Regions from separate parts of the Cronobacter sp. 153480017-3 genome, predicted to be linked through region 4. Evidence: predicted binding sites of a transcription regulator. Region 4 holds the regulator's gene; each other region holds the start of a gene.
The links. Region 4 encodes sigma-54, which starts transcription at its own class of promoters, with help from an activator protein. Its sites were predicted from a motif close to GTTGGCACANNTTTCGCTNT; they were not measured.
Positions count from the first base shown of each region.

Region 1 (4,201 bases), on a different contig from region 4:
TTCCGAGGAGACCATCAGTGCGCCGAAGGCGTTTTGCGGGTTACAGTGAGCGCCGAAGAGCGGGCACTGGGCGGGTTTACAGCGACCGGTCAGCACCTCGCCGCAGCGGGCGTCGGGGGAATCGTTGACTTGCTGTGGCGCTGGCGCGAAATGCGCCTCGGCGTCAAAGGCCTGAAACGGCGCGCGAAGCCGCACGCCGGAGTGGTTTATCACGCCCAGTCCGCGCCATTCGCTGTCGCCCTCGACACAAAACACCGTGTCCATCGCCTGCTGCGCCGCCGGGTTGCCCGCGTCCGGCACCACGCGGCGGTACTGGTTTTCCACCCGGCTTTCTCCGGCGATGCGCTGTTCAACCAGCATCAGCACGCCCTGTAGCAGATCCAGCGGCTCGAAACCGGCCACCACCAGCGGGCGCGCGAAACGCCCGGCAATGAAATCATACGGATGCGTGCCGATCACCATGCTGACATGCCCCGGCGCCAGGAACGCGTCGATCTGGTTATCCGGCTGCTCCAGCAGGCTTTGCAGCGTCGGGATAAGCGTAATGTGCTGACAGAAAAAGTAAAAATTACGCACGCCGCGCGCTTTCGCCTGGATAAGCGTCAGCGCGGTGGCGGGCATGGTGGTTTCAAAGCCTAAGCCGAAAAACACCACCTCGCGCGCCGGGTTCTGCCCGGCGATCTTCAGCGCGTCCATCGGCGAATAGACGATACGCACGTCCGCGCCTTCGGCTTTGGCCTGGAGCAGCGAGCCGTTTTTGCCCGGCACGCGCATGGCGTCGCCGAAAGTGCAGAAAATAACGCCCGGGCGGCGGGCGATTTCGGTGGCGTTGTCGATGCGTCCCATCGGCAGCACGCAAACCGGGCAGCCCGGGCCGTGGATAAACTCGATATTTTCCGGCAGCAGACGGTCGAGGCCGAATTTAAAAATGGCGTGGGTGTGCCCGCCGCACACCTCCATAATGCGCAGCGGTTTCTGCGCCGTGTGGCTTAAGCGCGGCGCGCGCTCGCACAGCCGGTCAATCAGGCGCAGCACCCGTTCCGGGTTGCGGTATTCATCGACATAACGCATCAGCGGTTCTCCTCGCCATACAGCAGCGCGCCGACATCCGGCTCTACTTCAAACATCGTTTGCAGCGCCTCCAGCGTGTCGCGCGCCTCGCGCTCGTTAATCAGGCTCATGGCGAAACCGACATGCACCAGCACCCACTGGCCGAGACGCGGCTGGCCGTTCTCGTCATGCGCGCCCACCAGCGTTAAGTCAACCTCGCGCCGTACGCCGCACACCTCGACGCGCGCGAGGTTGCCGGTGAGCAGTTCACAGATTTGCCCCGGAATGCCTATGCACATCGCTGTTCCTCCAGCCAGGCGAGCCACGCGCGCATGCCGTCGCCGCGCGTGGCGGAAACCAGCAGGATAGTGATGTTCGGGTTGACCTCGCGCGCGTACGCCATGCATTTCTCAACGTCGAAGTTCAGGTACGGCAGCAGGTCAATTTTATTAAGCAGCATCAACGAGGCGGCGGCGAACATATGCGGGTATTTGAGCGGCTTATCTTCGCCCTCGGTCACGGAAAGCACCGCCACTTTGTGGCGCTCGCCGAGATCAAACCCCGCCGGGCAGACCAGATTGCCGACGTTTTCAATAAACAGCACGCCGTTATCCGCAAGCGGCAGGCGCGCCATCGCGTCCTCTATCATCTGCGCGTCGAGATGACACCCTTTGCCGGTATTGACCTGAATCGCCGGCGTACCGGTGGCGCGAATACGCTCGGCGTCGTTTACCGTCTGCTGATCGCCTTCGATAACGGCGCAGGGCGTGGTGTCGCGCAGGCGTTTAAGCGTTTCGGTGAGCAGCGTTGTTTTGCCGGAGCCGGGGCTGGAGACCAGGTTCAGCGCCAGCTGACCGCGCGCGGCGAGACGCTGGCGGTTGCGCTGCGCAATCTGGTTATTTTTATCGAGCACATTGATTTCAATCTCCACCATTTTGCGCTGGCTTAAGCCGGGCGCATGGGTGCCCGCCTCGCCGTGGCCGTAATTGAGAGAACCATCCGGTGCCTCGTCAGGGGTAAACGCGTTCACGTTTATGCTGGAGATGGGGGCCGTGATACGCGGCGCGGCGGCAAAGGGGGCGGCGCGAAACGGCGAATGCGGGTTGTGCTCATCGCCTTCTATATAAAGGTTGCCGTGCTGGCAACCGCAGGTCGTACACATCTTCTACTCCTGTTCTATTTCGAGACGCTTGATTTGCACGCTGTCATCGGCATCGATGCGCAGATCCGCGCTATGGCAATGCGGGCAGCGGCGTACCAGCGTCGTGAGTAACTGAACGTTGCGCTGGCACTGCGGACACCAGCACTTCGCCTCCTGCTGGCTTAAATGCAGCGTGCAGCCTTCGGCGCGGGTGTCGCGGCACGCCAGATCAAAGCAAAACTCCAGCGCGCTGCGCTCAACGCAGGAGAACGCGCCGATTTCCAGCCACACGCCGGTAACTTTGCGCGCGCCACGCTGCTGCGCCTGCTGTTCGATAATTTCCACTGCCCGCTGGCAGAGGGTAAGTTCGTGCATAACGCCTCCGGTACGTTTTGCGTTTGCGAATGTCACAGGCAATGCAATAACGGTGCCAGCGCATGAGAGGCGCGGCGGGAGGCTGTCGCGGCGGGTGTCGAGGCTGTCGAAATGACACGTCATGACAGACGGCGTGACGTGACGTTTAAGAATAAATCATTAAAAAACAGCAAATTAAAAAATGGCATGGTTCCTGCTAAAGACGGGTATCTCTGTTAAATGAGCCAATAACCATGATCCTTTCCGAATTAAGCCAGAAGGCGGAATTTATCGCCGATCGTCACCGCGCGTTACAGACGCACTGGCACACCTACTGCAACACGCTGGTCCAGGCCATTACGCTGTCGCGCCAGAAGCTGCATCACTCGCTCGGCTGCGAGCCGCAAAACGGGCTGTGCTTCTTTCTTTTTGAGCACTTCGCCATCCGCGTGGAGCAGGCCGAAGGCTTTCACTGCCGCACCATTAACTATCTGATAGCCCGCCGCGACGGCAGCGAAGAGACGCTGCTCGCCACCGCGCAGCTCGACGCAAAAGGCCTGCTGGATGGCGTTGTGGATATCCGCGACCGCGAGCGGGTGCTGGCGCACTATCTCGACAAAATCGGCGCGCTGGTCGACGGACTCTATGACGCCGTGCAGCAGGATACGCCGCTGCGCATCAGCGAGATCCTGGCGGCCCGCGACGCGTCGTCACATTAACCGGGCGAGGTGTCGCTGACTGTCGAAATCGTCCGTCGTCGTCACTTTTCGTCAAAAATGTCCATCACCTGAGGAACACCTGGTGAACCGTTTTATCATTGCCGACTCCACGCTCTGCATCGGCTGCCACACCTGTGAGGCCGCCTGTTCGGAGACGCACCGCCTGCATGGACTGCAATCCAGGCCGCGCCTGACGGTTATGCGTAACCAAAAAGATTCCGCCCCGCAGCTGTGCCACCACTGCGAAGACGCGCCGTGCGCGCAGGTCTGTCCGGCGAACGCCATCACCCGCGAGGCGGGGGCGATTCAGCTCAATGAAAGCCTGTGCGTGAGCTGCAAACTCTGCGGCATCGCCTGTCCATTCGGCGCGATTGAATTCTCCGGCAGCCGCCCGCTGCATATCCCGGCCAACGTCAACAGCCCGAAAGCGCCGCCCGCGCCGCCTGCGCCTGCGCGCGTCGGCGCGTTTCTCGACTGGACCCCCGGCGTGCGCGCTGTGGCGATGAAGTGCGATCTCTGCCAGTTCGACGCAGACGGCCCGGCCTGCATACGTACCTGTCCGACCGGCGCGCTGAAGCTTGTCGATAACCACGACATAGCCCGCGCCAGCCGCCGCAAACGCGAGCTGACCATTAACGCCGACCTCGGCGATTTATCGCTGCTGCTGCAACCGCGCGGAGGAGAATAATGAACGCGATTTTCTTATATCAGGGCGCGCTGGTGGCCTTTGGCGCGGGGCTTGCGCTCGCGCTGCTGAGCGCCTGGCATAAGCCGCTCAGCGCGCTGCTTGGTGGCCTTGGCGGCGCGCTCGGTTGCCTGTGCGCGCTGGCGGCAGGCGGCTGGCTGCTGATCAACGTGAACGACGGGCCGCTTACGACGCACATCGGCGCGCTCGCGGTGCATCTCACTGCCTTTAACGCCATATGGCTTGCGACAC
Region 1 covers NZ_JBSEYN010000002.1:707,308-711,508, forward strand. Annotated here, with positions in the region: gene hypD (hydrogenase formation protein HypD) at 1-1,071, opposite strand, end outside; gene ACUW6V_RS07740 (HypC/HybG/HupF family hydrogenase formation chaperone) at 1,071-1,349, opposite strand; gene hypB (hydrogenase nickel incorporation protein HypB) at 1,340-2,212, opposite strand; gene hypA (hydrogenase maturation nickel metallochaperone HypA) at 2,216-2,566, opposite strand; gene hycA (formate hydrogenlyase regulator HycA) at 2,800-3,264, shown strand; gene ACUW6V_RS07760 (4Fe-4S dicluster domain-containing protein) at 3,347-3,952, shown strand; gene hycC (formate hydrogenlyase subunit 3) at 3,952-4,201, shown strand, end outside.
Region 1: a site for sigma-54 is predicted at 2,607-2,626, ahead of hypA (hydrogenase maturation nickel metallochaperone HypA). Genes of this name have one in related genera too.

Region 2 (4,201 bases), on a different contig from region 4:
CCCGGCGGGTGACCCGCCCTACGTTTAATACAGTCTATGTGAGCGTCTTTTGTAGGGTGGGTAAGCAAAGCGCACCCACCTTTACATTCATAGCCCCTTTCATGGCGGGTGCGCGTGGCTTACCCGTCCTACGTTTAATACAGTCTATGTGATCGTCTTTTGTAGGGTGGGTAAGCGAAGCGCACCCACCTTGCCACTCGCCCCCATAAAAAACCTCCCGCATGCGGGAGGTTTTTTGCTCCGGAGATAACGCCGCTATCAAGCGTTGTAGGCGTTCTCGCCGTGGCTGTTGACATCCAGCCCTTCGCGCTCCTGCTCTTCGGAGACACGCAGGCCCACGGTCAAATCCGCCGCTTTATAGGCGATAAACGCGACCACAGCGGACCAGACAACGGTAATGGCGATGCTCTCAAGCTGCACCAGCACCTGATGACCCATCGTCACGCCCGCGGCGTAACCCACACCGCCAAGCGATGTTGAGGCAAAAATACCGGTCAGGATGCAACCCACAATCCCACAGACGCCATGCACGCCGAATACGTCGCACGGGTCGTCAACGCGCAGCCAGCGTTTCAGCAGCGTGACGCCCCACAAGCCCGCCAGACCTGCCGCGATACCCACGATAAGCGAGCCGCCCACGCCGATGTAGCCGCACGCAGGCGTCACGCCCACCAGACCGGCAATGGCGCCGGAACATGCGCCCAGCAGCGACGGCTTACCGCGCAGCGCCCATTCACCAAACACCCACGCAAGAATGGCCGCCGCCGTTGCAACAACCGTGTTCACAAACGCCAGACCTGCGATTTCGTTGGCGGCGCTGGCGGAGCCGGCGTTAAAGCCGAACCAGCCGAAATAAAGGATTGCAGTGCCGGTAAAGACCATCGGCAGGTTATGCGGTTTAAACGCTTCTTTGCCGAAGCCAACGCGCTTGCCAACCAGATACGCACCCACCAGACCCGCTACCGCCGCGTTAATGTGCACCACGGTGCCGCCCGCGAAATCCAGCGCGCCGTCAGAGGCCAGCAGGCCGCCGCCCCAGACCATATGCGCAATCGGCACATAGGAGAAGGTGAGCCACACCGCCACGAAGATCAGCACGGCCGAGAAGCGGATGCGTTCCGCCAGCGCGCCGACGATAAGCCCCACGGTGATACAGGCGAAAGAGCCCTGGAACGCGACGTGAATATACTGATAGAAGGTGCCCATCAGGTCGGTAATTTTAATGCCCTTCAGCAGCAGCCAGTCGACGTTGCCAAAGAAGCTGCCGCCGCTGCCGAACGCCAGCGAGTAGCCATAGACCACCCAAAGGACGCAGACCAGCGCGAACGCGACAGACACCTGCGTCAGCATCGAGAGCACGTTTTTCGCGCGGATAAGACCGCCGTAAAACAGCGCAAGCCCCGGGATGGTCATAAAGAGCACCAGCGCGGTGCAGATCATCATAAAAGCGTTATCGGCTTTGTCCGCCACCGCGGGCGCCGCCAGGGCAATACCTGGCAGAAGAGCAAGCAGGCCGAAACCCGATTTGAAAGCTGTGTGTTTCATTTTGTGCATTCCTGTAACGGTTGGCCAGAAATCAGAGAGCCGCTTCGTCGGCTTCGCCGGTACGAATACGAATCACGCGTTGCAGTTCGGCGACAAAAATTTTGCCGTCGCCAATTTTTCCGGTCCACGCGGCCTTGCTGACCACCTCGATCACTTCATCCAGCTGATCGTCGGCGATTGCCACGTCGATTTTTACTTTCGGCAGGAAGTTCACGCTGTATTCGGCGCCGCGGTAAAGCTCGGCATGGCCTTTCTGGCGCCCGAACCCTTTCACTTCGGTGACGGTAAGCCCCTGAATGCCAATGGTGGAGAGTGCTTCACGCACGTCTTCCAGTTTGAACGGTTTGATTACCACGGTAACCAGCTTCATAGATCCCCTCCAGTCAGAAATGGGTAATGCGGCAGCGACGATAAACAGGTAAAGCAAGCGGCGTGCCAGGAATAGAAAAGCGCGCGGCGGCGGCAAAAACTGCGGCAGGAAAGCAGGATTAATTGAATGAAACGGAAGGCAGAAAAGAAAAACGCACCATGCGAGTGCACGGTGCGTTACATTTTTGCACCACTAACGATGCGTGTTAGCAGAACGCCTGATTTTGGTGCATCAGGCGCTGAGCGGCTCCTCTTTCGCGGCGGCCTGTAGCTCTTCACCCGCAAGCTGGAGCTGATACATCTGCCAGTAGCGTCCGCGCGCCTCAAGCAGCGCCTGATGGCTGCCCCGCTCTACCGCCTGCCCGCGATGCAGCACCAGAATGGTGTCGGCTTCCACGATCGTTGAGAGGCGATGCGCGATAACCACCAGCGTTGTGTGCGGCCGGATAGCGGCCAGCGCGTGCTGAATCGCCTGCTCGGTGCCGGAATCAATATTCGCCGTCGCCTCATCAAGGATAAGGATTTGCGGCGCGTCCACCAGCACGCGCGCCAGCGCCAGCAACTGTTTCTGCCCGACGGAGAGATTATTGCCCTGCTCGCCAAGGCGGGTATGAATGCCCTCGCTCATGCCGCGCGCCAGCTCGGCCAGTTGTACCGTTTCCAGCACCTCCCAGACGCGCGCTTCGTCGATATCACGCCCGAGCGTGACGTTCGCGAAGAACGAATCGGCCAGCACGACAGGATCCTGCTGTACCATCGCCACGCCTTTACGCAGCACGCCGTGGCTGAGCGAGGCGAGCGGTCGGCCATCAAGGCGGATTTCGCCACTGCTGAGCGGGTAATACCCCATCAGCAGGCTCGCGAGCGTACTTTTGCCGCTGCCGGTATGACCGACCAGCGCCACGAAGTGACGGGACGGCACCGAGAGCGAAATGTCTTTCAGCACGAACTGATCGTCGCGATAGGCGAAAGAGACGTTATCCACCTCAATCGCCCCGCTCGTGAGCGGGCGCTCGTCGTGGCCGTAATCCTGGCGCGGCCTGTCCATCAACTCGAACACACGTTCGCCCGCCACCAGCGCCTGCTGCAAAATCGACTGCTGAGTGGTGAGCTCAATCAGCGGCTCGTTAAGACGGCCCAGATAGCTGATAAACGCATAGAGAACCCCCACCTGAATCGTCCCGATGGCGGTGAAGCCGAACAGCATCAGCAGGCCGCACAGCACCAGCGCGGAAAAGAGGCTCAGCAACGGACGCAGCAGAAAGCCATCCAGGCGTAGCGTCTGCATTCGCGCCAGATAGTGCGAATGGCTGGCGGCGTTCATGCGCTCGCCAAAGCGCGTCTGCTGGCGAAACTGCTGGATGACATTCATACCGCTGATGACTTCATTAAAGCCGTCGTTGATGTCCGCCAGATAAGTTCGCACCCGGCGTACAATCGGCGTGCTGTAGCGCTGATAAATCATCATGACGATAAGCACCGCCGGGAAGATAGTGATGGCCACCAGCGCCATGCGCCAGTCGAGGCTGAACATCGCCACCAGCATCGCGCCGATAAGCGCGGCGCTGCGCAACACCGTCGCCACGACCGTGACATAGAGATCGCGGATCACCTCGGTATCGTTAGTGACGCGCGAAATCAGCTGCCCCACCGGCTGCGTGTCGAACGCGCTGAGCGGCTGGCGCAGCGCGGCATCCATTACATCAGTACGCAACTGTTGCACCACGCCCACCGCCGCCTGGTTAAACAGCAGCGCCTGCCAGTAATGCAGCCCGGCGGCGAGAATTTGCAGCAGCACGTAGGCGAACGCCAGCCCGGCCACCAGCCCCAGCGGCAGCTGGTTTTTCGCGACCAGGTTGTCGATGAAATAGCTGATGAGCGCGGGGCCGGTCACTTCCGCGGCGGCAGCCACCCACAGCATCAGCACCGCGCCGCCGAGCGGTTTACGCCACGGCGAGCCATACGCCAGCAGACGTTTCAGCGTCGGCCAGCTTTTTACGGTATTACGCATTCAGCGCCTCCTCATCGTGCTCTTCCGGCGCGTCGTCCAGCGCCGCTTCGAGCTGCTGATAGCGATACATATCCCGGTACCAGCCGGGCTGTGCCGCAAGCGCCTCATGACGCCCGCGCTGCGCCACCTGGCCGTGTTGCAGCACCAGAATTTCGCTGGCTTCGGTCAGCGCCGACAGCCGGTGCGCGCTGATGATGACAGTACGGTTTTCGCCCCACTGGCGCAGGTTATGCAGAATCTGGTGTTCAGTACGCCCGTCAACGGCGGAGAGCGCGT
Region 2 covers NZ_JBSEYN010000007.1:196,453-200,653, reverse strand. Annotated here, with positions in the region: gene amtB (ammonium transporter AmtB) at 259-1,545, opposite strand; gene glnK (P-II family nitrogen regulator) at 1,577-1,915, opposite strand; gene ACUW6V_RS16440 (SmdB family multidrug efflux ABC transporter permease/ATP-binding protein) at 2,147-3,925, opposite strand; gene ACUW6V_RS16435 (SmdA family multidrug ABC transporter permease/ATP-binding protein) at 3,918-4,201, opposite strand, start outside.
Region 2: a site for sigma-54 is predicted at 1,966-1,985, ahead of glnK (P-II family nitrogen regulator). Genes of this name have one in related genera too.

Region 3 (4,201 bases), on a different contig from region 4:
CAGCTTCACCACGCGCTCGGCCACTTTATGAATGCTTTCGGTGACGTGCATGCCCGGCTGCTGCGGCCCTAACAGGCGGTCCACCAGGTTACGCAGGCGGTCGGCCTGTTCAATGATGACTTTGGTGTATTCCGTCAGCGACGGGTCGGGCAGGGCGCGGCTCAGCAATTGCGCTGCGCCTCGCAGGCCACCGAGCGGATTTTTGATTTCATGCGCCAGGCCGCGAACCAGATCGCGCGCGGCGACTTGCTGGGCATGCTGGAGCTGTTCTTGGCTTAAACGCCGCTGATTATCCATCGGGGCCATCTCAAGCAGGATCAGGCCGTCCGGCAGACGTTGCGCCGTCAGGGAAAGAATGTGTGAGCGGCCATCAATCACCAGCGTTACTTCGTTATCGGTAAATCCCTGGCCCGCGTTCAGGCTCTCCTGCATCAGGCTGATGTTCAGGGAAAAATAACTCAGCAGCTCCGGGAGTGGCGTGCCGTAAAGCTTACGTGAACTTTGCGCGAGCAACTGCTGCGCCGCCGGGTTGGCGTAATGCACCGCCAGCTCGTCGTCGACCAGTAAAATGCTATTGATTAATGCGTTAAGGATCTGCCCAGCATCGGGCAGCGTGCCTGTTGCCATTCAGCAGTCCCCCAGGGTTTGCACCATTTTAGTGCATTATAGCGTTTTAACGCTAAAAAGGGCGTTAAAACCGGTTTCGGGTGGTGAAAAAAGCCCATCCGAAGATGGGCTAAAGTTTCCACGGCAACAAAAAAACATTCGCGGATTTCACGCAGTGGCGACAACCTGAAATCCGCTGGCTATCAACATCAATAAATCATTACACGCTGTAGTAGAGTTCGAACTCTACCGGGTGCGGCGTCATGCGAACGCGGTCGTTCTCTTCCATACGCAGCGCGATGTAAGCATCGATCGCATCGTCAGTGAACACGCCGCCTGCGGTCAGGAACTCGCGGTCTGCGTCCAGCGCCTGCAGGGCTTCTTCCAGAGAACCGGCAACCTGCGGGATCTCTTTCGCTTCTTCCGGCGGCAGGTCATACAGGTTTTTGTCCATCGCTTCGCCCGGGTGGATCTTGTTCTTGATGCCGTCAAGACCGGCCATCAGCAGGGCAGCGAAGCACAGGTACGGGTTAGCGGCCGGGTCCGGGAAGCGCACTTCGATACGACGCGCTTTCGGAGACGCAACCACCGGGATACGGATAGACGCAGAGCGGTTACGCGCGGAGTAAGCCAGCATCACCGGCGCTTCGTAGCCTGGTACCAGACGCTTGTAAGAGTTGGTGGTCGGGTTAGACAGGGCGTTGATGGCTTTGGCGTGTTTGATTACGCCGCCGATGTAATACAGCGCCTGCTCAGACAGACCCGCGTATTTGTCGCCAGAGAACAGGTTGGTGCCGTTCTTGGACAGAGACATATGGCAGTGCATACCGGAGCCGTTATCACCGAACATCGGTTTCGGCATAAAAGTTGCGGTTTTGCCGAAGCGGTGCGCGACGTTATGCACGACATATTTGTAGATCTGAATTTCGTCCGCTTTCTTGGTCATGGTGTTGAAGCGGGTTGCCACTTCGTTCTGACCGGCGGTGGCCACTTCGTGGTGGTGCGCTTCAACGACCAGGCCCATCTCTTCCATGGTCAGACACATCACAGAACGGATGTCCTGAGAAGAGTCAACCGGCGGAACCGGGAAGTAACCGCCTTTCACGCCCGGACGGTGGCCTTTGTTGCCGCCTTCGTATTTGGTGGAGGAGTTCCACGCGCCTTCGATGTCGTCAATCGCGACATGGGAGCCAGAAATGGTGCTGCCGAAGCGGATGTCGTCAAACAGGAAGAACTCAGGTTCCGGCCCGAACAGGACGGTGTCCGCGATGCCGGTAGAGCGCAGGTACTCCTCAGCGCGCTTGGCGATGGAGCGCGGGTCGCGATCGTAGCCCTGCATGGTGCCCGGCTCGAGGATGTCGCAACGAATAATCAGAGTAGGTTCTTCGTAGAACGGGTCAATGACAGCGGTGGAGGCGTCCGGCATCAGCACCATGTCAGATTCATTGATGCCTTTCCAGCCACCGATGGACGAGCCATCGAACATTTTACCTTCTTCGAAGAAGTCGGCGTTCACCTGGTGGGCTGGGATGGTGACGTGCTGTTCTTTACCTTTAGTATCAGTGAAGCGCAGATCCACAAACTTCACTTCATGTTCATTCAGCATCGTCAGAACGTGTTCAGCGGACATACTTAACTCTCCCGGATTTGTCATTGTCGTCGTGGTAACGAGGTCTTCAGTACTTATTAAAATTGGCGTTGCCGCCCTGAATTCTTTAAAGCGAAATCTGTGCCAACTTTCAAATTCCCCCAAAAAGGCGCTATGATGCGCGTCATAGTGCAAAAGGGCTGCACCACGATGGAGAGATTGCACCAATATAGTGCCTGTGTGTAAAAAACAAGCACTGTGTTGGTGCAATTTACGTTTAATAGCCCTTTTACCGCTGCGTGAAAAGGATCACAAAGCCTGGCGACAATACTTGTTTGCGTCAGATGATTGTGATCCTGTTTAGTCCTTCGATTAATACGTGTACAATAACGCGCTATTTCTAATGCCTGAGGCAAAGTTGTGATCGAAAAATTGCGTAACATCGCCATCATTGCGCACGTTGACCATGGTAAAACGACCCTGGTTGACAAGCTGCTGCAGCAATCCGGTACGTTCGACGAGCGTGCTGAAACTCAAGAGCGCGTGATGGACTCCAACGATTTGGAGAAAGAGCGTGGGATTACCATCCTCGCGAAAAACACCGCGATCAAATGGAATGATTACCGTATCAATATCGTTGATACCCCAGGGCACGCCGACTTCGGTGGTGAAGTTGAACGTGTAATGTCCATGGTTGATTCCGTGCTGCTGGTGGTTGACGCATTTGACGGCCCCATGCCGCAAACGCGCTTCGTGACCAAAAAAGCATTTGCCCATGGCCTGAAACCTATCGTGGTTATCAACAAAGTTGACCGTCCGGGCGCGCGTCCTGACTGGGTTGTGGATCAGGTGTTCGACCTGTTCGTGAACCTCGACGCGACCGACGAGCAGCTGGACTTCCCTATCGTTTACGCGTCCGCGCTGAACGGTATCGCAGGTCTGGATCACTCTGATATGGCGGAAGATATGACCCCGCTGTACCAGGCGATCGTCGACCATGTACCGGCACCGGACGTTGACCTCGACGGCCCGCTGCAGATGCAGATCTCCCAGCTGGACTACAACAACTACGTTGGCGTCATCGGCATCGGCCGCATCAAACGCGGTAAAGTGAAGCCGAACCAGCAGGTCACTATCATCGATAGCGAAGGCAAAACCCGTAACGGTAAAGTCGGTAAAGTGCTGGGCCATCTGGGCCTGGAGCGTATCGATACCGATCTGGCGGAAGCTGGCGATATCATCGCTATCACCGGTCTTGGCGAGCTGAACATCTCCGACACCATCTGCGATCCGCAGAATGTCGAAGCGCTGCCGGCGCTGTCCGTTGACGAGCCGACCGTTTCTATGTACTTCAACGTCAACACCTCTCCGTTCTGCGGTAAAGAAGGTAAATACGTTACCTCTCGTCAGATCCTTGACCGTCTGAACAAAGAGCTGGTGCACAACGTGGCGCTGCGCGTTGAAGAAACCGAAGACGCTGACGCGTTCCGCGTGTCTGGCCGTGGCGAACTGCACCTGTCTGTTCTTATCGAGAACATGCGTCGTGAAGGTTTCGAACTGGCGGTTTCCCGTCCGAAAGTTATCTTCCGCGAAATCGATGGACGTAAACAAGAGCCGTTCGAGAACGTGACGCTGGACGTTGAAGAACAGCACCAGGGTTCTGTGATGCAGGCGCTGGGCGAGCGTAAAGGCGACCTGAAAAACATGAATCCGGACGGCAAAGGCCGCGTACGTCTCGACTACGTGATCCCAAGCCGTGGCCTGATCGGCTTCCGTTCTGAGTTCATGACCATGACCTCCGGTACGGGTCTGCTGTACTCCACCTTCAGCCACTACGACGATATCCGTCCGGGCGAAGTGGGCCAGCGTAACAACGGCGTACTGATCTCTAACGGTCAGGGTAAAGCGGTCGCGTTCGCGCTGTTCGGTCTGCAGGATCGCGGTAAGCTGTTCCTGGGTCACGGTGCGGAAGTCTATGAAGGCCAGATCATCGGTATTCACAGCCGC
Region 3 covers NZ_JBSEYN010000004.1:354,138-358,338, reverse strand. Annotated here, with positions in the region: gene glnL (nitrogen regulation protein NR(II)) at 1-627, opposite strand, end outside; gene glnA (glutamate--ammonia ligase) at 827-2,236, opposite strand; gene typA (ribosome-dependent GTPase TypA) at 2,615-4,201, shown strand, end outside.
Region 3: a site for sigma-54 is predicted at 2,324-2,343, ahead of glnA (glutamate--ammonia ligase). Genes of this name have one in related genera too.

Region 4 (4,201 bases):
TGCGGGTTCGGCAGGAAACGGACGTCGAAAACGTAATCGGCGTCGATAGGAATGCCGTGTTTAAAGCCGAACGATTCAAACACCATCGTGAGTTCGCGCTCGCGCTTGCCAAGAAGGCGCGTACGCAACATCTCCGCCAGCTCATGCACCGACATTTCCGAGGTATCGACGATCAGATCCGCACGCGAGCGCAGCGGCTCCAGCAGATCGTTCTCTTCATCGATGGCGCTTTCCAGCGAGAGATTTTTGCTGGAGAGCGGATGCAAACGACGCGTATCGCTGTAGCGGCGGATAAGCGTGTTGCGATCGGCGTCGAGGAACAGCAGTTGCGGAGAGAACGCGTCCGGCAGGTTGTTCATCGCCTGCTCAAACACCTCCGGGGATTCCGGCATATTGCGAACATCAATGCTCACCGCGGCGGATATCTGCCTTTCCGAAAGCGTGCGCGCCAGTTCAGGCAGCAGCACGACAGGCAGGTTATCGACGCAGTAGAACCCCATATCTTCCAGTGCACGCAGGGCGACCGATTTCCCTGACCCTGAACGTCCACTGACGATCATCAGAACCATCTGCTGTTTCTCCACACTTCAGACCGGGTAACCGGCGCCTCCTGGATTGTGCCTGTCGGCACGGTCATTCATTCTCTTCACTGGTTTCAGTGATTATCTGGTAGAGCTCTTCATCGCTTTGCGCGGCGCGCAGACGGCGACAAATCGTTTTGTCCGCCAGCCGCTTCGCCACCAGAGAGAGCGTATGCAGATGCGTTTTGGTTTGATCCGCCGGCACCAGCAGCGCAAAAAGTAAATCGACGGGCTGGTTATCAATGGCGTCGAAAGGGATAGGCGTTTCGAGCTGGACGAAAACGCCAACGGCACGCAGCGTATCTTCTTCGAGCTTGCCGTGCGGGATGGCGATGCCATTGCCGATGCCGGTACTGCCCATCCGCTCACGCGTGAGGATCGCTTCAAAAACGACCTGCGGCGGCAGGCTGAGCTGCTTTGCCGCCAGCTCGCTGATAATTTCCAGGGCGCGCTTTTTGCTCTGGCAGTGTACGCCGCTGCGAGTGCATTCCTGGTTTAATACATTGCTCAATGGCAGAGCCGAATCATTATTCATCATAATTTCACCTAAGCGTTTTCTGGTGCGACGGCTCGCCGCACGGGCCACGAGCCGCCGATGTCCCAGCGAAACGCCCGGACAATTAATGTTGTTTCAGTTTATCTTTGTGTTTAGTGAGCTGCCGCGCCAGTTTATCAATCAAACCGTCAATGGCGGCGTACATATCCTGCCCTTCCGAACTGGCATGCAGCTCCCCGCCGTTCACATGCAGGGTGGCGTCGGCGACCTGCGTCACCTTTTCCACCTTCAGCACAATATAGACCTGATTAATCCTTTCGAAATACTGCTCCAGCTTGGCGAACTTGGTGTTAACGAATTCGCGCAACGCTTCAGTGATTTCGACGTTTTGTCCTGTGATGTTGAGCTGCATAGTGTCTTCCTTATCGGTTGGGTCAGACCAGCTGTTTGCGCTGGTTTGACGGCGGTATGGATAAAGATTCTCGATACTTCGCAACGGTACGGCGGGCCACCATGATCCCCTGTTCTGACAGCATAGACGTTAACTTGCTGTCGCTTAAGGGTTTCGCGGGGTTCTCCGCTGCAATCAACTTTTTCACCAGCGCGCGGATAGCCGTGGAAGAGGCTTCGCCGCCGCCCTCGGTGTTCACGTGGCTTGAGAAAAAATACTTTAATTCAAAGATGCCGCGCGGGCTGTGCAGATATTTTTGCGTGGTGACGCGGGAGATGGTCGATTCATGCATCTCGACCGCCTGCGCGATATCCGCCAGCACCATCGGCTTCATATACTCTTCGCCCTGCTCAAAGAACGCCTGTTGCTGTTCGACGATACAGCGGCTGACGCGCAACAGCGTGTCGTTACGACTCTCCAGGCTTTTGATAAGCCATTTGGCTTCCTGGAGGTTGCTGCGGATGAACTGGCTGTCGGATTCATTGCGCGCGCTGCCGGACATGGCGGCGTACTGCTGATTGATTTTAAGCCGGGGAATGCTGTCGGCGTTAAGCTCGACCGTCCAGCGGCCGTTATGCTTGCGCACCAGCACATCGGGAATAACATATTCCGGCTCGCCGGTCTGGATCGACTGACCGGGGCGCGGATCGAGCGACTGGATAAGATTAACGGCTTCTTTGAGCACATCTTCTTTAAGGCGCGTAACGCGCATCAGGCTGCGGAAATCATGGTTGGCCAGCAGGTCGAGGTGATCGCTGACTATCTGGCGCGCCTGGGCAAGAAAAGGCGTTTCGGCGCTGAACTGCGAGAGCTGGATCAACAGGCAGTCGCGCAGATCCCGGGCGGCGACGCCGACCGGATCGAAACGCTGAACGCGCTTAAGCACGGCTTCGATTTCTTCAAGGCCGATATCGCCATCGCTGTCGCCCATGCCGTCGAGAATATCCTGCACCGTCACGGTGAGATAGCCGGTGTCATCCACCGCGTCGACGATCGCCGTGGCGATGGCGCGATCGGTATCGGAAAACGGCGTCAGCTCCACCTGCCACATCAGGTAATCCTGCAGGCTTTGGGTGGTTTCGCCCTGATAAACGGGCAGTTCGTCGTCGATATAGTCGGTGCCGGTGCCTGAAGGCGTACCCGCGGTGTAGATTTCGTCCCAGCTGGCGTCAAGCGGCAGCTCGTCTGGCATCTCTTTTTGCTCCAGCGCTTCGGCGGTGTCCAGCCCTTCGCTGTCCTGCGTTTCCTGAGTGGCAATTTCGTCGTGAATGTCGGTTTGTTCAAGCAGGGGGTTACTCTCCAGCGCCTGTTGCAGCTCCTGCTGAAGCTCCAGCGTGGACAATTGCAACAAGCGGATGGCCTGCTGCAACTGCGGCGTCATGGCGAGCTGTTGGCTAAGCCTTAGTTGCAAACCTTGCTTCATATTCAGAGCAAAAATCCTCAGGTGTAAACGTCAAAAAGACCTGTGCAGCAGGGCGCACCGGGTCGCGCGCCGTTTCTGCCTGTTGCCCTACCCTATCAGAGTCTGAACTCTTCCCCAAGGTATACGCGTTTAACCTGTTCGTCCTGCAGGATTTCATCAGGCGTGCCGTGGGCGATAAGGTGGCCCTGGCTGACGATGTAGGCGCGTTCGCAGACGGCCAGCGTTTCACGCACGTTGTGGTCGGTAATCAGCACGCCGAGGCCGCTGTCGCGCAGATGCTCAATAATGCGTTTGATGTCGATAACCGAAATCGGGTCGACACCGGCGAACGGCTCATCCAGCAGGATAAACTTCGGGTTCGCCGCGAGCGCGCGGGCGATCTCCACACGGCGACGTTCACCGCCGGAGAGCGACTGGCCGAGGCTATCGCGCAGATGGTCGATGTGAAACTCTTCCATCAGCTCTTTGGCGCGATCTTCACGCTGCTCGGTGCTGAGATCGTCGCGAATCTGCAGGACCGCCATCAGGTTGTCATAGACGCTCAGGCGGCGGAATATTGACGCCTCCTGCGGCAGATAGCCGATACCGCGACGCGCGCGGGCGTGCAGCGGCAAGAGACTGATATTTTCATCATCAATGATGATGTCGCCCGCGTCGCGCGGCACGATGCCCACCACCATATAGAATGTCGTGGTTTTACCCGCGCCGTTCGGGCCAAGCAGGCCGACAATCTCGCCTGAATTCACCGTCAGGCTGACATCTTCCACTACGCGGCGGCCTTTGTAGGCTTTCGCCAGGTGTTTCGCAATGAGTGTTGCCATAAGGGTTTAGTTACTCTTGTTCTGGGCGGGCGCCTGAGAGGTGCCGTCTTTATTTTGCAGCTGCGACGGCACCAGTACGGTGGTCACGCGTTTGCCTTTCTCGCTGAACGCCTGCATTTTCTGCTCTTTCACGAGATAAGTGATTTTGTCGCCTTTGATATTGCTGTCGAGCTGCTCAAGATAGGCGTTGCCGGTCAGCACCACAAAGTCGTTTTGCAGCTCATAGTGCATTTTGGCGGCGTGGCCTTTCACCGGCTTGCCGTTGTCCTGCATCTGATAGAACGTGGCCGGATTGCCATAGCCGTCAATCACTTCTTTACCTTTCTCGCCGCCAGGACGCGTCACGACAACTTTATCGGCGTTGATTTTGATCGAACCCTGCGTCACCACGACGTTGCCGGTAAACGTGACCACGTTACCCTGCATGTC
Region 4 covers NZ_JBSEYN010000009.1:72,016-76,216, forward strand. Annotated here, with positions in the region: gene rapZ (RNase adapter RapZ) at 1-569, opposite strand, end outside; gene ptsN (PTS IIA-like nitrogen regulatory protein PtsN) at 634-1,119, opposite strand; gene hpf (ribosome hibernation promoting factor) at 1,202-1,489, opposite strand; gene rpoN (RNA polymerase factor sigma-54) at 1,512-2,951, opposite strand; gene lptB (LPS export ABC transporter ATP-binding protein) at 3,047-3,772, opposite strand; gene lptA (lipopolysaccharide ABC transporter substrate-binding protein LptA) at 3,779-4,201, opposite strand, start outside.